Regions from separate parts of the Streptomyces sp. S063 genome, predicted to be linked through region 1. Evidence: riboswitches for the same ligand, from Rfam matches in the RefSeq annotation. Region 1 holds a riboswitch; each other region holds the start of a gene.

Region 1 (5,006 bases):
GCGCCGCCATCGTCAACTTCGTCGTCCTCACCGCGGCGCTCTCCTCCTGCAACTCCGGCATGTACTCCACCGGCCGCATGCTCCGCGACCTCGCCCTCAACGGCCAGGGCCCGCGCGCCTTCACCCGGCTGACGAGGAACGGCCTGCCGCTGGTGGGCACCACGTTCTCCGCCGCCCTGATGCTCGTCGGCGTGTGGATCAACTACCAGTGGCCGGGCGAGGCGTTCACCTACGTCGTCTCCTTCGCGACCATCTCCGGCATGTGGGCCTGGATCATGATCCTGACCAGCCAGATCCGCTACCGCCGCAAGGCCGACGCCGGACTCCTGCCGCCGTCCTCGTTCAAGGCCCCGGGCGCCCCGTTCGCCAGCTGGTTCGCGCTCTGCTTCATCGGCCTGGTCATCGTGATGATGGCCATCGACAAGGACACCCGGATCTCGCTCTACTGCGCACCGCTGTGGGCGCTCCTCCTCTTCGTCTCCTACCGGGTGCTCCCGTCGCGCGCGAAGGAGCCGGAGAAGGCCACGACCGAGACCCGCTGAGCAGGGCTCCCGGGGGCCGTCCCCGGGAGCCTCACCGACCCCGAGGGCGGGCCCCACGACCACCCTCCTCCCGGACCGCCCGGCCTCCCCAAAGGCCGACGGCGTCCACCATGCGGGCTCCCGCGTACCACCCACCGGTACGCGGGGGCCCGCCTGCTTATCCTGGCGCCATGCTGACCATCACCCAGACGCTCTACGACCAGATCGTCGCCCACTCCCGCGCCGACCACCCCGACGAGGCGTGCGGAGTGGTCGCGGGCCCGGCCGGGACGGACCGCCCCGAGCGCTTCATCCCGATGCTCAACGCCGCCCGCTCGCCCACGTTCTACGAGTTCGACTCGGCCGACCTCCTCAAGCTCTACCGCGAGATGGACGACCGCGACGAGGAACCCGTGATCGTCTACCACTCGCACACGGCCACCGAGGCCTACCCCTCCCGCACCGACGTCACGTACGCCAACGAGCCCGGGGCCCACTACGTCCTGGTCTCCACCGCCGACACCGACGGCTCGGGCCCCTTCCAGTTCCGCTCGTACCGCATCGTGGACGGCGAGATCACCGAGGAAGACGTGCAGGTCGTCGACGCGTACTGAGCCGCTCTGAGCCGCACTGAGCCCCCCGGTACCGCGCGGAGCCGCCGAACGGGTCTGGCACACTGCACCCGAACCCATCAAGGCGGCAGGAACCAGGAAGCCGGTGCGAATCCGGCACGGTCCCGCCACTGTGACCGGGCCCCCTCCCGTACGGACTCCGACTCCGTACCGGAGGGCGGCCCGGAAGCCAGGAACTGGCCCGCCGCCTTTCGCATCGACCAGGGGACGCGGAAATCCCCCGGAGAGGCCCCGCCATGTCCCGGCGCACCCCCGCGCTCATAGCCGCCGCCGTGCTGCTCCCGCTCGCCCTCACCGCCTGCTCCACCTCCTCCGACTCCTCGGACGGCGACACCGCCACCGGGGACAAGGCGTCGGCGGCGAGCGGCTTCCCGTACACCGTCGAGAACTGCGGTGTCACCACGACGTACAAGGCCCCGCCGAACCGCGTGGTCACCATGAACCAGCACGTCACCGAGATCATGCTGGAACTGGGCCTGAGGAAGTCCCTCGTCGGCACCGCCTACCTCGACGACCAGGTCCTGCCGAAGTACGCGAAGGACTACGCCTCCGTCCCGGTCCTCGCCAAGGAGTACCCCTCCTACGAGCAGGTCCTCGCCGCCAACCCCGACTTCGTCTACGGCGGTTACGCCAGCGCCTTCACCGCGGGCGACGGCCGCGGCCGCGAGGCGTTCGAGAAGGCCGGCATCGAGACCCGCCTCAACACCGAGAGCTGCACCAAGGGCGACCAGCCCATGGACACGCTCTACGAGGAGATCCGCGAGGTCGGCCGCACCTTCGGCGTCAGCGAGCGCGCCGAGGCCTGGATCAAGCGGGCCAAGGCCGACAACGCCGCCACCGCCAAGAAGCTGGCCGGCCTGAAGCCGCTCTCCGTCTTCGTCTACGACAGCGGCGACAAGACCGCCTTCACCGCGGGCGGCGAGGGCATCGGCAACGAGCTGATCGAACGGGCCGGCGGCACCAACGTCTTCGCCGACCTCGACAAGCCCTTCGGCGACGCCTCCTGGGAGAACGTCGTCGACCGCGAGCCCGAGGTCATCGTGATCTACGACTACGGCGCCACCACCGTCGAACAGAAGAAGAAGCGTCTCCTCACCGACCCGGCCCTCGCCGACGTCCCCGCCATCAAGAACAAGCGCTTCGCCGTCATGCCGCTCTCCGACGCGGTCCTCGGCGTCCGCGTCCCCGCCGCCGTCGACAAGCTCGCGGCCCAGCTCCACCCGGAGGCGGTCAAGGCGGCCACCACCCCGTGACCTGCCGCGCCTCCGCACCGCGGCGGCCGCTCGGTTACGTCCTGGTGCTCGGCGTCCTCGCCGCGCTCCTGGCCGTCGCCGTGCTCGCCGCCCTCGCCCTCGGCTCCGTCCGCATCCCGCCCGGCCAGGTGCTCGACATCCTGACCGGGCGGGCGGAGGCGAGCCCGTTCCGCACGATCGTCCTGGACGTGCGGCTGCCCCGGGTGCTGCTCGGCATCGTCGTCGGCGCCGGACTCGCCGTCATCGGCACCGTCCTCCAGGCCCTCGTCCGCAACCAGCTCGCCGACCCGTTCCTCCTCGGGGTCTCCTCCGGAGCCTCCACCGGAGCGGTCCTGGTCATCGTCCTCGGCATCGGCGCGTCCCTCGCCACCACCGTCACGATCCCCGCCGCCGCCTTCGCGGGCGCCCTGCTCTCCCTGCTGCTCGTCTACACCCTGGCGCGCGGCGGGGGCGGCCTCACCACCAACCGGCTCGTCCTCGCCGGAGTCGCCGTCTCCTACGTCCTCTCCGCCCTGACCAGCCTGATCCTGGTCACCTCCGCCCGCGCCGACCACCTCAAGGAAGTCCTCTACTGGACCCTCGGCGGCCTCGGAGCCGCCCGCTGGGACATGCTCGCTCTCCCCGCGATCACCCTGGTCGCGGGCACGGCCGTCCTCCTCACCCTGGCCCGCCCGCTCGACCTGCTCCTGGTGGGGGAGGAGGGCGCGACCGTGCTCGGCCTCGACACCGCCCGCTTCCGGGCCGCCGTCTTCGTCCTCGCCTCCCTGATGACCGGCGTGCTCGTCGCGTACAGCGGGGCCATCGGCTTCGTCGGCCTGATGGTCCCGCACATGGCCCGGATGGTGGTCGGCGCCGCCCACCGGGCGCTCCTCCCGGTCGTGGCGCTCGGCGGCGCGGTGTTCCTGGTCCTCGCGGACCTCGCCGCCCGGACGCTCGCCGCCCCGCAGGACATCCCGGTCGGGGTGCTCACCGCGCTGACCGGCGGCCCGTTCTTCCTCTGGATGCTGCGGCGCAGGCCCGAAGGAGCACCCGCATGAGGCGCGTACGCCGCGGCCGGGGGAGCACCCGCACCGGGCGCGCCGGGAGGAGCGCCCGCACGACGACCGTACGTACGCCCGAGGGAGCCCGCCCATGACCGCCCTGCGCACCGAAGGCCTCTCGTACGGGACCGGCGAGGGCCGCCACCTCGTCGACGCCGTCGACCTCACCGCCGCCGCCGGCGAGACCGTCGGCCTCGTCGGCCCCAACGGCAGCGGCAAGACCACCCTCCTGCGCTGCGTCTACGGCACCCTGCGCCCCACCCACGGCCGCGTCCTCCTCGACGGCGACGACCTCGCCACCCTCCCCGTGAAGGCCCGCGCCCAGCGCATCGCCACCGTCCCGCAGGACGGCCACGCCGGATTCGAGCTCACCGTCGGCCAGGTCGTCGCGATGGGCCGCGCCCCGCACAAGCGGTTCTGGGAGGCCGACACCGCCGCCGACACCGCCCTCGTCACCGCGGCCCTCGACCGGGTCGGGATCGCCGCGCTCGAACCCCGTACGTTCGCCTCCCTCTCCGGCGGCGAACGCCAGCGGGCCCTGGTCGCCCGCGCCCTGGTCCAGCAGCCCTCGCTCGTCGTCCTGGACGAGCCGACCAACCACCTGGACATCCGCTACCAGCTGGAGGTCCTCTCCCTGGTCCGCGAACTGGGCACCACCAACCTCCTCGCCCTGCACGACCTCAACCTCGCCGCCTACTACTGCGACCGCCTCTACGTCCTCAAGGACGGCCGGGTCGTCGCCTCCGGCGCCCCGGAGGAGGTCCTCACGGCGGAGCTGCTGGACGAGGTGTACGGCGTGGCCGCCGAGGTCAGCACCCACCCGAAGACCGGCGCACCGACGGTCGTCTACCTCCCGGAGGGGCAGGGCAGCCGAACCCTGTCCACATAGCGAACGCTCACCATCCACCATGTGGGATCACACTCGGGTTTCCGCACAGGGAATCGATACGATGCCCGCATGGTTCCCCATGACGTGAGCAACAAGACGCCGGGCACGCTGCTCGTCGCGCGGCTGCACGTCGACCTGTGCAGGCTGGCCAGCGCGATCTGTCGCACCGCAGCCTGCCCGTGAGCCGCCCGGCCTGAGCCGCGGTCCGCGCGAGCCCCACCCGTACGCGCCACGCACCACACCCCCGCGCGGGGAAGAAACGCGCGCCCCACGCCACCTCCTCCACGCTTTCGACAGGAGCCCACGCCATGGCCATCGAGGTCCGCATCCCCACCATCCTCCGCACCTACACCGACGGCGCGAAGGCCGTCGAAGGCAACGGGGACACCCTCGCCGACCTCTTCGCCGACCTGGAGAGCCGCCACACCGGCATCCGTGAGCGACTCATCGACAGCGCGAACGGTGAGCAGCTGCGCCGCTTCGTGAACGTCTACCTCAACGACGAGGACGTCCGCTTCCTCGACGGCATCTCCACCAAGCTCAGCGACGGCGACAACATCACGATCCTCCCGGCCGTCGCCGGCGGCATGCGCTGATGCGGTACGACTCCCCGCTGGCGGCCGTGGGGAACACCCCCCTCGTCCGCCTCCCGCGGCTGTCCCCGTCCGAGG
Region 2 (5,006 bases), 1.2 Mb from region 1:
CACCCTCGATCAACCGCCACAACGCATCCGTGTCCGCATGCTCCTCCACCAGATCCCCCAGCCGATCCAGCTGCTCCTCCCGCAGCACCCCGAAACTCGTGTCCGGCGCGGGAACGAACCGCCGCCCGGCGGCCCGGGCCACCTCCACCAGGAACCGCCGCCGGAAGGCATCGCTCTCCAGCGACCCGTGCCAGTGCGTCCCCCACACCGCCCCCACCCGGCACCCGTCCAGGAACGGCTCCCCGCCCCGTACGTCGGCCACCCCGTGGTGGATCTCGTACCCCTCCACGGGCTGGCCCAGCGCCGAACCGACCGGCCGCGCCAGCGTCTTGTCCCGGTCGAAGCGAATCCGTACGGGGAGCACCCCCAGCCCGTCCACGACCCCCGCCCGCGACTCCACCTCGTCCTCGATGCGCTCCCCGAGCACCTGGAACCCGCCGCAGATGCCGAGCACCGGCCGGCCCTCCGCCGCCCGCCGCACCAACGCGTCCGCGAGCCCCCGCTCGCGCAGCCAGGCCAGCGCCTTCACCGTGCCGCGCGTCCCGGGCACGATCACCAGGTCCGCGTCGGCCAGCTCCTCCGCCCGGTCCACGAACCGCACGACGACGCCCGGTTCGGCGGCCAGCGCGTCCACGTCCGTGAAGTTGGACATCAACGGCACCGCGCAGACCGCGACCCGCAGCACGTCCTCGCCGTGGGGCGGCGCCACGACCGACTCCCGCACCGCACCCCGCAGGGAGACCCGCAGGCCGTCCTCCTCGTCGATGCCGAGCCCGTGGGCGTACGGCAGCACCCCGTACGTCCGCCGCCCGGTCAGGCCGTACAGCATGTCGAGCCCCGGCTCCAGCAGCGAGACGTCGCCCCGGAACTTGTTCACCAGGTAGCCCGCGACCAGTGACTGGTCCTTGGCGCTCAGCAGCGCCGTCGTCCCGAAGAACGAGGCGAAGACCCCGCCCCGGTCGATGTCCCCGACGACCAGCACGGGGAAGCGGGCGGCCCGGGCGATGCCCATGTTCACGATGTCGGTGCGCCGGAGGTTGATCTCGGCGGGGGAGCCCGCCCCCTCGCAGATCACCGCGTCGTACGTCGACCGCAGCTGCTCCAGGCAGTCCGTGACCGTCCCGAGCAGCGCCTCCTGACGGCCCCCGTGGTACCCGCGGGCGCTCATCTCGCCGACCGGCTTCCCCATCAGGACGACCTGGCTGGACCGGTCGCCGCCGGGCTTCAGCAGCACCGGGTTCATCAGGGCCGTCGGCTCCACCCGGGCGGCCTGCGCCTGCATCGCCTGGGCGCGTCCGATCTCCGCGCCCTCGCGGGTCACGAAGGAGTTGAGGGACATGTTCTGCGCCTTGAACGGCGCGACCTCCACGCCCCGGCGCACCAGCCAGCGGCAGATGCCCGCCGTGACGACGCTCTTGCCCGCGTCGGAGGTCGTTCCCGCGACCAGCAGTCCGCCGCCCCTCATGTCCGCCCCCGCTTCCGTCCTGTCGATGACCGTCCCGCGACCGACCGCCGCGCGACCAGGTGGCCCGCCGCCAGCCGGCCCGCCACACACACCCCCAGGGCCAGCGCACTCACGCGGCGCGACAGCCGCACCGCGCGCTCGATGTCCGCGCCCCGCACGTCCCGGCCGGCCGCCCCGTTCAGGACGGGCCGGTGCTCGACGCGCCCCGCGTACGCGAGCGTGCCGCCCAGCCGTACGCCGAGCGCCCCCGCGAACGCCGCCTCGACCGGCCCCGCGTTCGGGCTCGGGTGGCGGTGCGCGTCCGCCTTCCAGGCGCGTACGGCCTGAGCGGGCCGCCCGCCGCTCGCCACGGCCAGCGCGGCCGTCAGCCGGGCGCCCGGCCACCCCGCCACATCGTCCAGGCGCGCCGAGGCCCAGCCGTAACGGCGGTGGCGGGGAGACTTGTGGCCGACCATCGCGTCCAGCGTGTTCACCGCCCGGAAGCCGACGAGCCCCGGTATCCCGCCGATCGCCCCCCACACCAGCGCGCCGACGACGGCGTCCGAGGTGTTCTCGGCGACCGACTCGACGACCGCGCGGGCGATCCCCGGCCCGTCCAGGGAGTGCGGATCGCGCCCGCACAGGTGCGGCAGCCGCTCCCGGGCCGCCTCCAGGTCCCCGGCGACCAGCGCGCCCCCGATGGCGCGGGCCTCCCGGCCCAGCGACGTCACCCCGACCACGGACCAGGCGGTGGCGGCGGTCAGCGCGACGGCGAGCGCGGGGCGTCCCCGTACGGCGCGGGCGGTCAGCGCGGCGGCCCCCACGGCGCCTCCGGCGCACACCAGGGTGTGCAGCGCGCCCCGGCCACGGTCGTCACGCCACAGCAGGGACTCGACGCGCGCCGCGGCGCGGCCGAATCCGGCGACGGGGTGGCCCCGCCGCGGATCGCCGAACAGCGCGTCGGCGACCATCCCCGCCGTGGCGCCGTACGCGAAGATGCGATCGGCACGCACGGCTCAGCCTGTCGTGGGAAGAGGCGTTCCGGCACGGAGAGGCACAGGGAGGGGCACGAGAAGCGGCGCACTGCGGCCGGGCATGGCGTAGGTCCTCACTCAGGGTCCGCGCCCTGGTTCGACGTGACCGGCGACGAGAGTCTCCTGGCTCCCGGATCCGCAGTTCCCCCGGCCTTCCAGCCCGCGTACCGCGAGCCGTGACATCCGGTGTGGGGGAGTGCTCCCCGGTGACAGTGGCGGGACCGCGCCGGATTCGCACCGGCTTCCTCTGCTGTCGCCGTAAATGGCTCCGGCAGTCCACCACGCCCTGAGAACAGCCGTCAACTCGCTGTTGACCTGCGGGGCTCGACTGTGGGCGGACGCACATCGGGCCGGACACACGAGGGTGTGTCCGGCCCGGGGGAGTGCGGGGTACGGGGTCAGGCGACGATCAGATAGATCCCGTACGAGACCGCCGCCACGCAGAGCCCGAAGCAGGCGTACGCGCCGGCGCGCGCCAGGGCGACCGCTCCGCCGGAGGCGCTGCCTCCGGCCGTGGCGGACTGCTTGGAGAGGGCGACGATGCCCAGGGTGAAGAGGCCTACCAGCGCGACGGTGACCACGAGGCTGACACCGAAGACGGAGGCGAGAGCTGCCCAGTCGATTTTCATGCGGATCTGTCCTTACACCGTGGCCGGCGGCCGGGCCGGGTCGTCCGGCACCGGGGCCGGGATGGTGGTCGCGAGGTCGGAGGCCGGGGCCCCGACGGGCGGCGGCTGGACCGCGGCGATGGCCGTGGTGACGACGCCCTGGGGCTCGTCGCCGTCCGTGTCGTTGACGTTGTTGTGGTCCACGGGCTGGCGGCGCGAGGCCAGCCAGATCGCGAAGGAGCCGCCCACGAGCAGGATCGCGGTGACGGTGATGCCCCAGGGGCCCTGCTTGGTCAGGAATTCGGCGCCCGCGCCGACCAGACCCGCGGCCGGCAGAGTCAGACCCCAGGCGACGAACATCCGGGTGGCGGTGGACCAGCGGACCACGCCCCCCTTGCGGCCGAGGCCCGAGCCCATCACGGCGCCGGAGCAGGACTGCGTGGTGGAGAGCGAGAAGCCGAGGTGCGAGGAGGCCAGGATGACGGTCGCCGCGCTGGTCTGGGCGGCGAAGCCCTGCGGCGGCTGGAGGTCGGTCAGGCCCTTGCCCATGGTGCGGATGATGCGCCAGCCACCGAGGTAGGTGCCGAGCGCGATGGCGACACCGGCGGAGACGATGACCCACAGGGGCGGGTTGGAGCCGGGGGCCAGGACACCGCTGGTGACCAGGGCGAGGGTGATGATGCCCATCGTCTTCTGGGCGTCGTTGGTGCCGTGGGCGAGCGAGACGAGACCGGCGGAGGCGATCTGCCCGGCCCGGTAGCCCTTGGCGGTCGACTTCAGCTGGTTCGGGTCCGTGACGTTCCGGTTGATCCGGTACGTCAGCCGGGTGGCCAGCATCGCGGCGATACCGGCGACCAGCGGGGCGGCGATCGCGGGGAGCAGCACCTTGGTGACGACGGTGCCGCCGTTGATCGAGGACCAGCCGGCCGACATGACCGCGGCGCCGATCAGACCGCCGAACAGGGCGTGGGAGGAGCTGGAGGGCAGCCCCAGCAGCCAGGTCAGCAGATTCCACAGGATGGCGCCGACGAGCGCCGCGAAGATGACTTCTGTTCTGATGCCGTCTTCGTTGACGATCCCGCCGGAGATCGTCTTGGCGACCTCCACCGACAGGAACGCGCCGATCAGGTTGAGAACGGCGGACATGGCGACCGCTGTCTTGGGCTTCATCGCGCCGGTCGAGATGGTTGTCGCCATCGCGTTGGCGGTGTCGTGGAAACCGTTCGTGAAATCGAACACGAGAGCTGTTACGACCACAATCGCAAGCAGCAGCGTGATGTGTTCCATTTACCCAGGCAATCGTTCGACGTCAGTGGCTCGTGGACCGTAGGCAACCTGAGTGAACGGAAGATGAACTGAGCAGGGCGCTACGGTGACTCCAAGCGGAGTGCGACGCTTCCGCTTGTGTGCGGGTGAGGTGGTGCGAGGCCGGTGGGGCACGGCCTGGGCTGCCCTTTACTGCCCGTTGGCGAACATTTTGAACGGCCGTTCGGCACCCGGAAGAGATCCCCGTCACCCCTGGTGAGACGTTCCGGTTGCGCGCCCGCCCCCCTACGCTCGCCCCATGAGCGAGCAGCAGCTGGAATCCGTCCGCCGAGCCTGGCAGGACGTCGTCGACACGGCCCGCCGGAGCGCGGCGGAGGGCCTCGTCGTCGGCACCTCCGGCAACGTCTCTACCCGCGTCGGCGACCTCGTGCTGGTGACGCCCAGCGGGGTGCCCTACGACCGGCTCGGACCCGGGGACGCGGTCGGCGTCGACCTGGAGGGCCACCAGGTCCTCGGGGACCTCGGCCCGACCAGTGAGCTCCCCCTCCACCTGGCGGTCTACCGCTCCACCGACGCCGCCGCCGTGGTCCACACCCACGCCGTGCACGCCACCGCCGTCTCCACCCTCGTCGCCGAGGTCCCGCTCGTGCACTA
Region 3 (5,006 bases), 4.6 Mb from region 1:
AGGATGACGGTGGCGGACAGGCCGGCGGCCGTGACGACGGGCAGGTCCGCATGGTGCTGGAAGTGCGGCTCGACGTTGCGGTGGACGTCCGGAAGGGCCACCCAGAGCTGCGCCCCGTGCAGAAGCCGGGCATGTTCCTTCGGGCTCTCCTCGGAGTGGCTGATGGCGCGGCCCGAGGTCATCAGGGCGAGTTCGCGGGGGCGTACCGTCTGCAGACTGCCGAGGCTGTCCCGATGGAGCACCTCCCCTTCGTGAAGCCAGCTGACGGTCTGGAGCCCCATGTGCGGGTGCGGCGGGACCTGCATGCCCGGCTCGTCGGCGATGTCGTCGGGGCCGTAGTGGTCGACGAAGGCCCACGCCCCCACCATGCGCCGGCCGAGGTTGGGCAGCAGGCGGCGTACCTCGGTGGACCCGCCCAGCTGGACATGGCGGGGAGCCAGCAGCTCACGGACGGGCTCGGCGCCGACGAAACCCCGCCCGCCGCAGACGGAGGGAGTGGCCTGGCGATCGAGATTGCTCATGACGCTCAACCTATTCCGGCAGGGGCGCGGAGCGTCGGGCCCCACGCCAGAACTTTAGTGGAATGTTCAACCATTGTGCGGTGTTGTCATGGCTGAACGTACGGCGGGGCCGCCCGGGGACGGGCCGCACCACACGAAGGAGGACACGTGAGCGAGACCGAGACCTACTACGAGTTCGGCACCGCCGCCGACCGGTGGGACCGGGCGCGGATGTTCTTCGAGGCAAAGGAGTACCTGACGGCCGCGCGGATCCTGGGCGGACTCGTCGGGGAGGCGCCGGAGCAGGTCGCGCCGCGGCTGCTCCTGGCGCGCTCTTACTACCACTCCGCCCGGCTGGGCAAGGCGGAGGCGGAGCTGCGGAGGGTTCTGGAGCTCGACCCGGTGGAGACGTACGCGCACCTCATGCTGGGCCGGACGCTGGAACGCCAGGGGCGCGACGCCGACGCGGCGCCGCACCTGCGGATGGCCGCGGCCCTCACCGGTGACTTCGGCCCCGGAACCGACCGCTCCTGAGCCGCCGCCCCACGCCACCCGCCGGGCCGGGCCCCTCCGGTGCGGGCCCGGCCCGGCGCGGGGCCGTTCCAGTGCGGGCACGGCCTCCTTTACCCGTCGGTACGGGCGTCGGACAATGGGGTCTTCAGACCGAAGGGGTGGGGGATGAAGGGATCCAGCAGCGGCGCGTTACGCCGGGCGCGGTCGGCCGCGCTCATCGGGCTGGCGGTGGCGGTCTCGGCCGGCTGCTCCGGCGGTGACGACGGCGGGACGAAGGGGGATGTGACGGAACTGCGCGTTCGTGTGCCGGGGTCCACAGCTGGACCGACAAGCCGTGCGGCATCCTCACGGCCGCACCGCCCGCCGAAGGCTTCAGCCTCGGCAGCACCACCGACTCCGCCTCCCCCGAAGGCCGGGAAGACATCGGCGAGGACGGTGCCCGGCCGCGCTACCGGCAGACCGGCTGCCTCGCGGATCTCAAAGGCCCGGACGGCGCGTTCTGGAAGCTCAGCGCCACGGCCTCGGTGTACGAGGACCCCGAGCCCGCCCATCACGCGTACCGCGTCAAGGAGGACCTCGACCGCGCGCACGGGCGCGGGCCCGAGAAGGTGCACGACACCGCGTACGCGCTGTCGGCCGACGACGGCGGCCGCCCCGGCCGCACCCTCCTCCTGTGGAACGGCGACCTGGTGCTCACGGTGTCCGCGTACGCGCCGCACGGCAGTACGGAACACGAGGCGCGGGAGGACCTGGAACGGATCCTCGGCAACGTGGCCCGTCGCATGGAGGACGGCCTGCGCGACCACGACGCCCCCTCCCGCCCCCCACCCCTTGATGTCAGGGCCCCATAGCCGCCGGCTCGTGAGCCCCGGGCTGCCGGACCCAACGTCTCGGATCAGGCCTCCGGACGGGTGTTCGCCACCCGGTCGAGCCACTCCTTCATCAGCGCCGCCTCGGCGGTGCTCAGCCCCGCCCCGTGCTCCTTCCGCAGCAGGAAACTCAATCGGGCCGCCGCCGTGGGGACTTCGGCTTCCGCCGGGGCGCACGGCGATTGTTCCTGCGGCACTTCCGGCGTGACCACCGTGGCGTACAGCGCGTCACGCACGCGGTGGGACGTCGCCGTCGGGCGATTCCCATCGTTACCCCTCCGGACCCGCCCGGAGCCGCCCGGGCCCGTCCGTCCACGACAGAACCCGCCGGATGTTCCCCGGCGGGTTCTGTCGTACAGGTCAGCAGGTGCGCGAAGGCCGCACGTCAATCAGCGCGGGCTCAGCTCAGCGCACCCGCGGTGTGCGGCGCCGCCGCACGCGTGGCGGGCGTCAGGAGCCGTTCGGTGAGATAGCCGAAGACGAGGCCGAAGGTGCTCCACAGCGTCGCCTGGACCGCCAGCGTCGAGAGCCGGAACTCCCACAGCAGGGTCGCCGGGAAGCCCTTGCCCACCTCGTCGAAGGAGGGCAGGAAGGCGTAGGCGAGACCGATCAGCACGACGAATCCGGCGACGGCCGCGATGCTCGCGTTCCAGTTGCCCAGGCGGGGTGCGAGCCGCTTGCCGATGATGACGGCGGCGACGGCCAGCAGCACACTGAGGGCGACCATCAGGAAGAACAGGGTGGTGCGCTTGCCGATGGTGTCCGGGTTGCCGACGGCGGGCGGGTTCGCCGGGTACTTGAGGAACGGTACGACGTAGACCGTGAGCAGGGCGGCGCCCGCGACCAGCGCCGCGGTGGCCCGGGGGCCGAAGTCGCCGATGCGGCCCAGGGCGTAACAGAACACGAGGGCGGCGATCCCGCCCGCCGCGACGCCGAAGACGAGGACGCCGGTGGCGAGCCCGCCGGTGGCCTGCATGGTGCGGCTGACGAGCTCTTCGCCGCCGCCGTGGTCGTGACTGTGGGCCTCTTCGAGGGCGATGGCCGCGTCCACCTGGGACTCACCGAGGAAGTAGGCGACGACGAGCGCGAGCGCGCCCGCGACCAGGCCCGCGAGCATGCCGCGCACGAGCAGGGCTCTGACAGATATGGAGTTCACGATGGTTTCCTGATTTCTCTAGCTTGCCGCTGCCGGCCGCGTCCGCCGATTCCCCGGCGGGGCCGTTGTTCCTCAGGTGCCTCAGTGGCAGGGGAAGCCGAGCAGATGGCGGCCGTCGTGAACCCACTCGTGGACGCCTTCGCCCGAGATGAGTGCGGTGGCGCCCTGTTCGGCGCCGACGAAGTACAGCAGGACGAGCATGAGAATGCCGAAGAAGACCGCCCAAGGGGCAAGGGTCTTCGCCGAGACCGGAGTGATCCCGGACGCCCCGTCGCGGGAACGGCGGACTGAGCCATGGCAGAACCTCCTGTGGGAACACGCGTCCCTGTCGTGGTGCCTCGGACGAAGGTGGCGGGTCTGACTTCCCCGCCCGGAGGCGGGTTCACAGTGGCGCGACCGTGCCGGATTCTCACCGGACTTCCATCCCACCCTCGTCATGGTCGACGTGACCATACCGCCTGTCCGCGAGCACCGCCATGGTCCAATGTGCAGCGTCACGGCGGGCGGATTCCTTGGCGTGACAGGGCTGCGGGCCCCTGGTGCGGATGTGAGAGCAGGGACATGACAGTACGGGCGATATTGATCTCGCCGGCGATGAACGCCGCGCTGCGGGAGGCCCGTTTCGACGGCGACTCCCCTCTGGACCGTTCCGGCCGGGAACGTGCGCGTGCCGCCGCCGGCGCGGTGCCGGTGGCCGGGCTCGCGCTCAGCGGCCCCTCCGGCCGGTGCCGCGAAACCGCCGGGGCCCTCGGCCTGGCGGCCCGCACCGAACCGGCCCTGGCCGGCTGGGACCTGGCGGGCTGGGCCGGCCGCCGCCTCGACGAGGTGGCCGCCGCCGAACCCGCCGGGGTGGCCGCCTGGCTCGGCGACCCGTCAGCGGCTCCGCACGGCGGCGAGTCGCTGCGCGACCTGGTGACGAGGACCGGGGTGTGGCTGGACTCCCTCGGCGGACCGGACGCACCCGGCGCGAGCTTCCTGGCGGTGGCCGAGGCCGCGGTCGTCCGGGCTGCGGTCGTCCACGGGCTGCGGCTGCCGACGGAGGCGTTCTGGCGGCTGGACGTCGCGCCGCTGACGCTGACCGAACTCAGCGGGCGCTCCGGCCGGTGGAACGTGGCGCTCGGACGCCCCCTCACCGCTCCCCCGACCGGCTGACCGGCGCGGCCCGACCTCACTCGGCCGGCCGGCCGTCACATCCCTTCGCGTTCCCGCCAGTCGGGCCGGACCAGCACCGCCGTGGCGACGATGTCGTCCTCGATCCGCCAGCGCCCGTGCAGCGTCGTCGGCAGGGCCGGGTCGGTGAGCAGCAGGCGGGCGGCGAAGGTGCCCTCGGCGGCGACCGGGCCCGGGGACCCGTCGCCGCCTTGCGGAGTGTCCGTGCGATGGATAGTCAGATCCGCCTCGACGAAGTCGAGTTCCACGCCGGTGACCGGATACCAGGTCTTGAAGACGCTCTCCTTGGCGCTGAACAGGATGCGGTCCCAGTGGATCTCGCCCGTGCCCTCCGGCGCGGGCGGACCGATCCGCTCGCGTTCGGCGGGCAGGGTCACCAACTCCCTCACGCCGGGGGGAAGCGGGCCGTGCGGCTCAGCGTCGATGCCGAGCGACAGGACGTCGGTCGCACGGGCCAGCGCGGCCGCCCGGTAGCCGGTGCAGTGGGTGAGGGTGCCGACAATTCCCTCGGGCCACAGAGGCCTCCCCCGGTGACCGTGCAGTACGGGCACGGGTGGCAGGCCGAATCCCGCCATGGCGCGCCGGGCGCAGGCGCGGGCCGTCGCGAAATCGTTCCTGCGTTTGGGCACGCTGCGGGCGATCAGCGCCTCCTCCTCCGGGAAGAGGGTTCCGTCCGGAACGGTCTCCGCGCGGGTGGCCGCCGAGGAGACGTCGGCGGGCAGCAGCAGCTCGATCACGATGCGCCTCCGGTGGTGCGCGGCTGTGCGGACGGTCCGGTCCCGGCCCCCTCCGGCGGGG

The links. Region 1 has a riboswitch for cobalamin ahead of CCZ36_RS11520 (ABC transporter substrate-binding protein). Riboswitches for the same ligand answer to the same signal wherever they lie in the genome.
Region 2: linked by a shared signal. The riboswitch ahead of CCZ36_RS06070 (cobalamin biosynthesis protein) and the one ahead of CCZ36_RS11520 (ABC transporter substrate-binding protein) in region 1 are both predicted to bind cobalamin.
Region 3: linked by a shared signal. The riboswitch ahead of CCZ36_RS32320 (CbtB domain-containing protein) and the one ahead of CCZ36_RS11520 (ABC transporter substrate-binding protein) in region 1 are both predicted to bind cobalamin.

The regions. Positions count from the first base shown of each region.
Region 1 is NZ_CP021707.1:2,545,189-2,550,194, reverse strand. It holds gene CCZ36_RS11530 (amino acid permease) at 1-542, shown strand, start outside; gene CCZ36_RS11525 (Mov34/MPN/PAD-1 family protein) at 713-1,135, shown strand; cobalamin riboswitch at 1,185-1,337, shown strand; gene CCZ36_RS11520 (ABC transporter substrate-binding protein) at 1,390-2,406, shown strand; gene CCZ36_RS11515 (FecCD family ABC transporter permease) at 2,403-3,443, shown strand; gene CCZ36_RS11510 (ABC transporter ATP-binding protein) at 3,538-4,335, shown strand; gene CCZ36_RS36685 (putative leader peptide) at 4,405-4,518, shown strand; gene CCZ36_RS11500 (MoaD/ThiS family protein) at 4,644-4,931, shown strand; gene CCZ36_RS11495 (PLP-dependent cysteine synthase family protein) at 4,931-5,006, shown strand, end outside.
Region 2 is NZ_CP021707.1:1,353,816-1,358,821, reverse strand. It holds gene CCZ36_RS06075 (cobyric acid synthase) at 1-1,465, opposite strand, end outside; gene CCZ36_RS06070 (cobalamin biosynthesis protein) at 1,462-2,457, opposite strand; cobalamin riboswitch at 2,595-2,726, opposite strand; gene CCZ36_RS06065 (hypothetical protein) at 2,877-3,107, opposite strand; gene CCZ36_RS06060 (inorganic phosphate transporter) at 3,120-4,373, opposite strand; gene CCZ36_RS06055 (class II aldolase/adducin family protein) at 4,651-5,006, shown strand, end outside.
Region 3 is NZ_CP021707.1:7,119,720-7,124,725, reverse strand. It holds gene CCZ36_RS32345 (pirin family protein) at 1-521, opposite strand, end outside; gene CCZ36_RS32340 (tetratricopeptide repeat protein) at 669-1,034, shown strand; gene CCZ36_RS36140 (hypothetical protein) at 1,538-1,864, shown strand; partial or broken gene CCZ36_RS32330 (TetR/AcrR family transcriptional regulator) at 1,909-2,127, opposite strand; gene CCZ36_RS32325 (CbtA family protein) at 2,283-3,038, opposite strand; partial or broken gene CCZ36_RS32320 (CbtB domain-containing protein) at 3,120-3,334, opposite strand; adenosylcobalamin (AdoCbl) riboswitch at 3,380-3,474, opposite strand; gene CCZ36_RS32315 (histidine phosphatase family protein) at 3,600-4,190, shown strand; gene CCZ36_RS32310 (4'-phosphopantetheinyl transferase family protein) at 4,226-4,945, opposite strand; gene CCZ36_RS32305 (metallophosphoesterase family protein) at 4,942-5,006, opposite strand, start outside.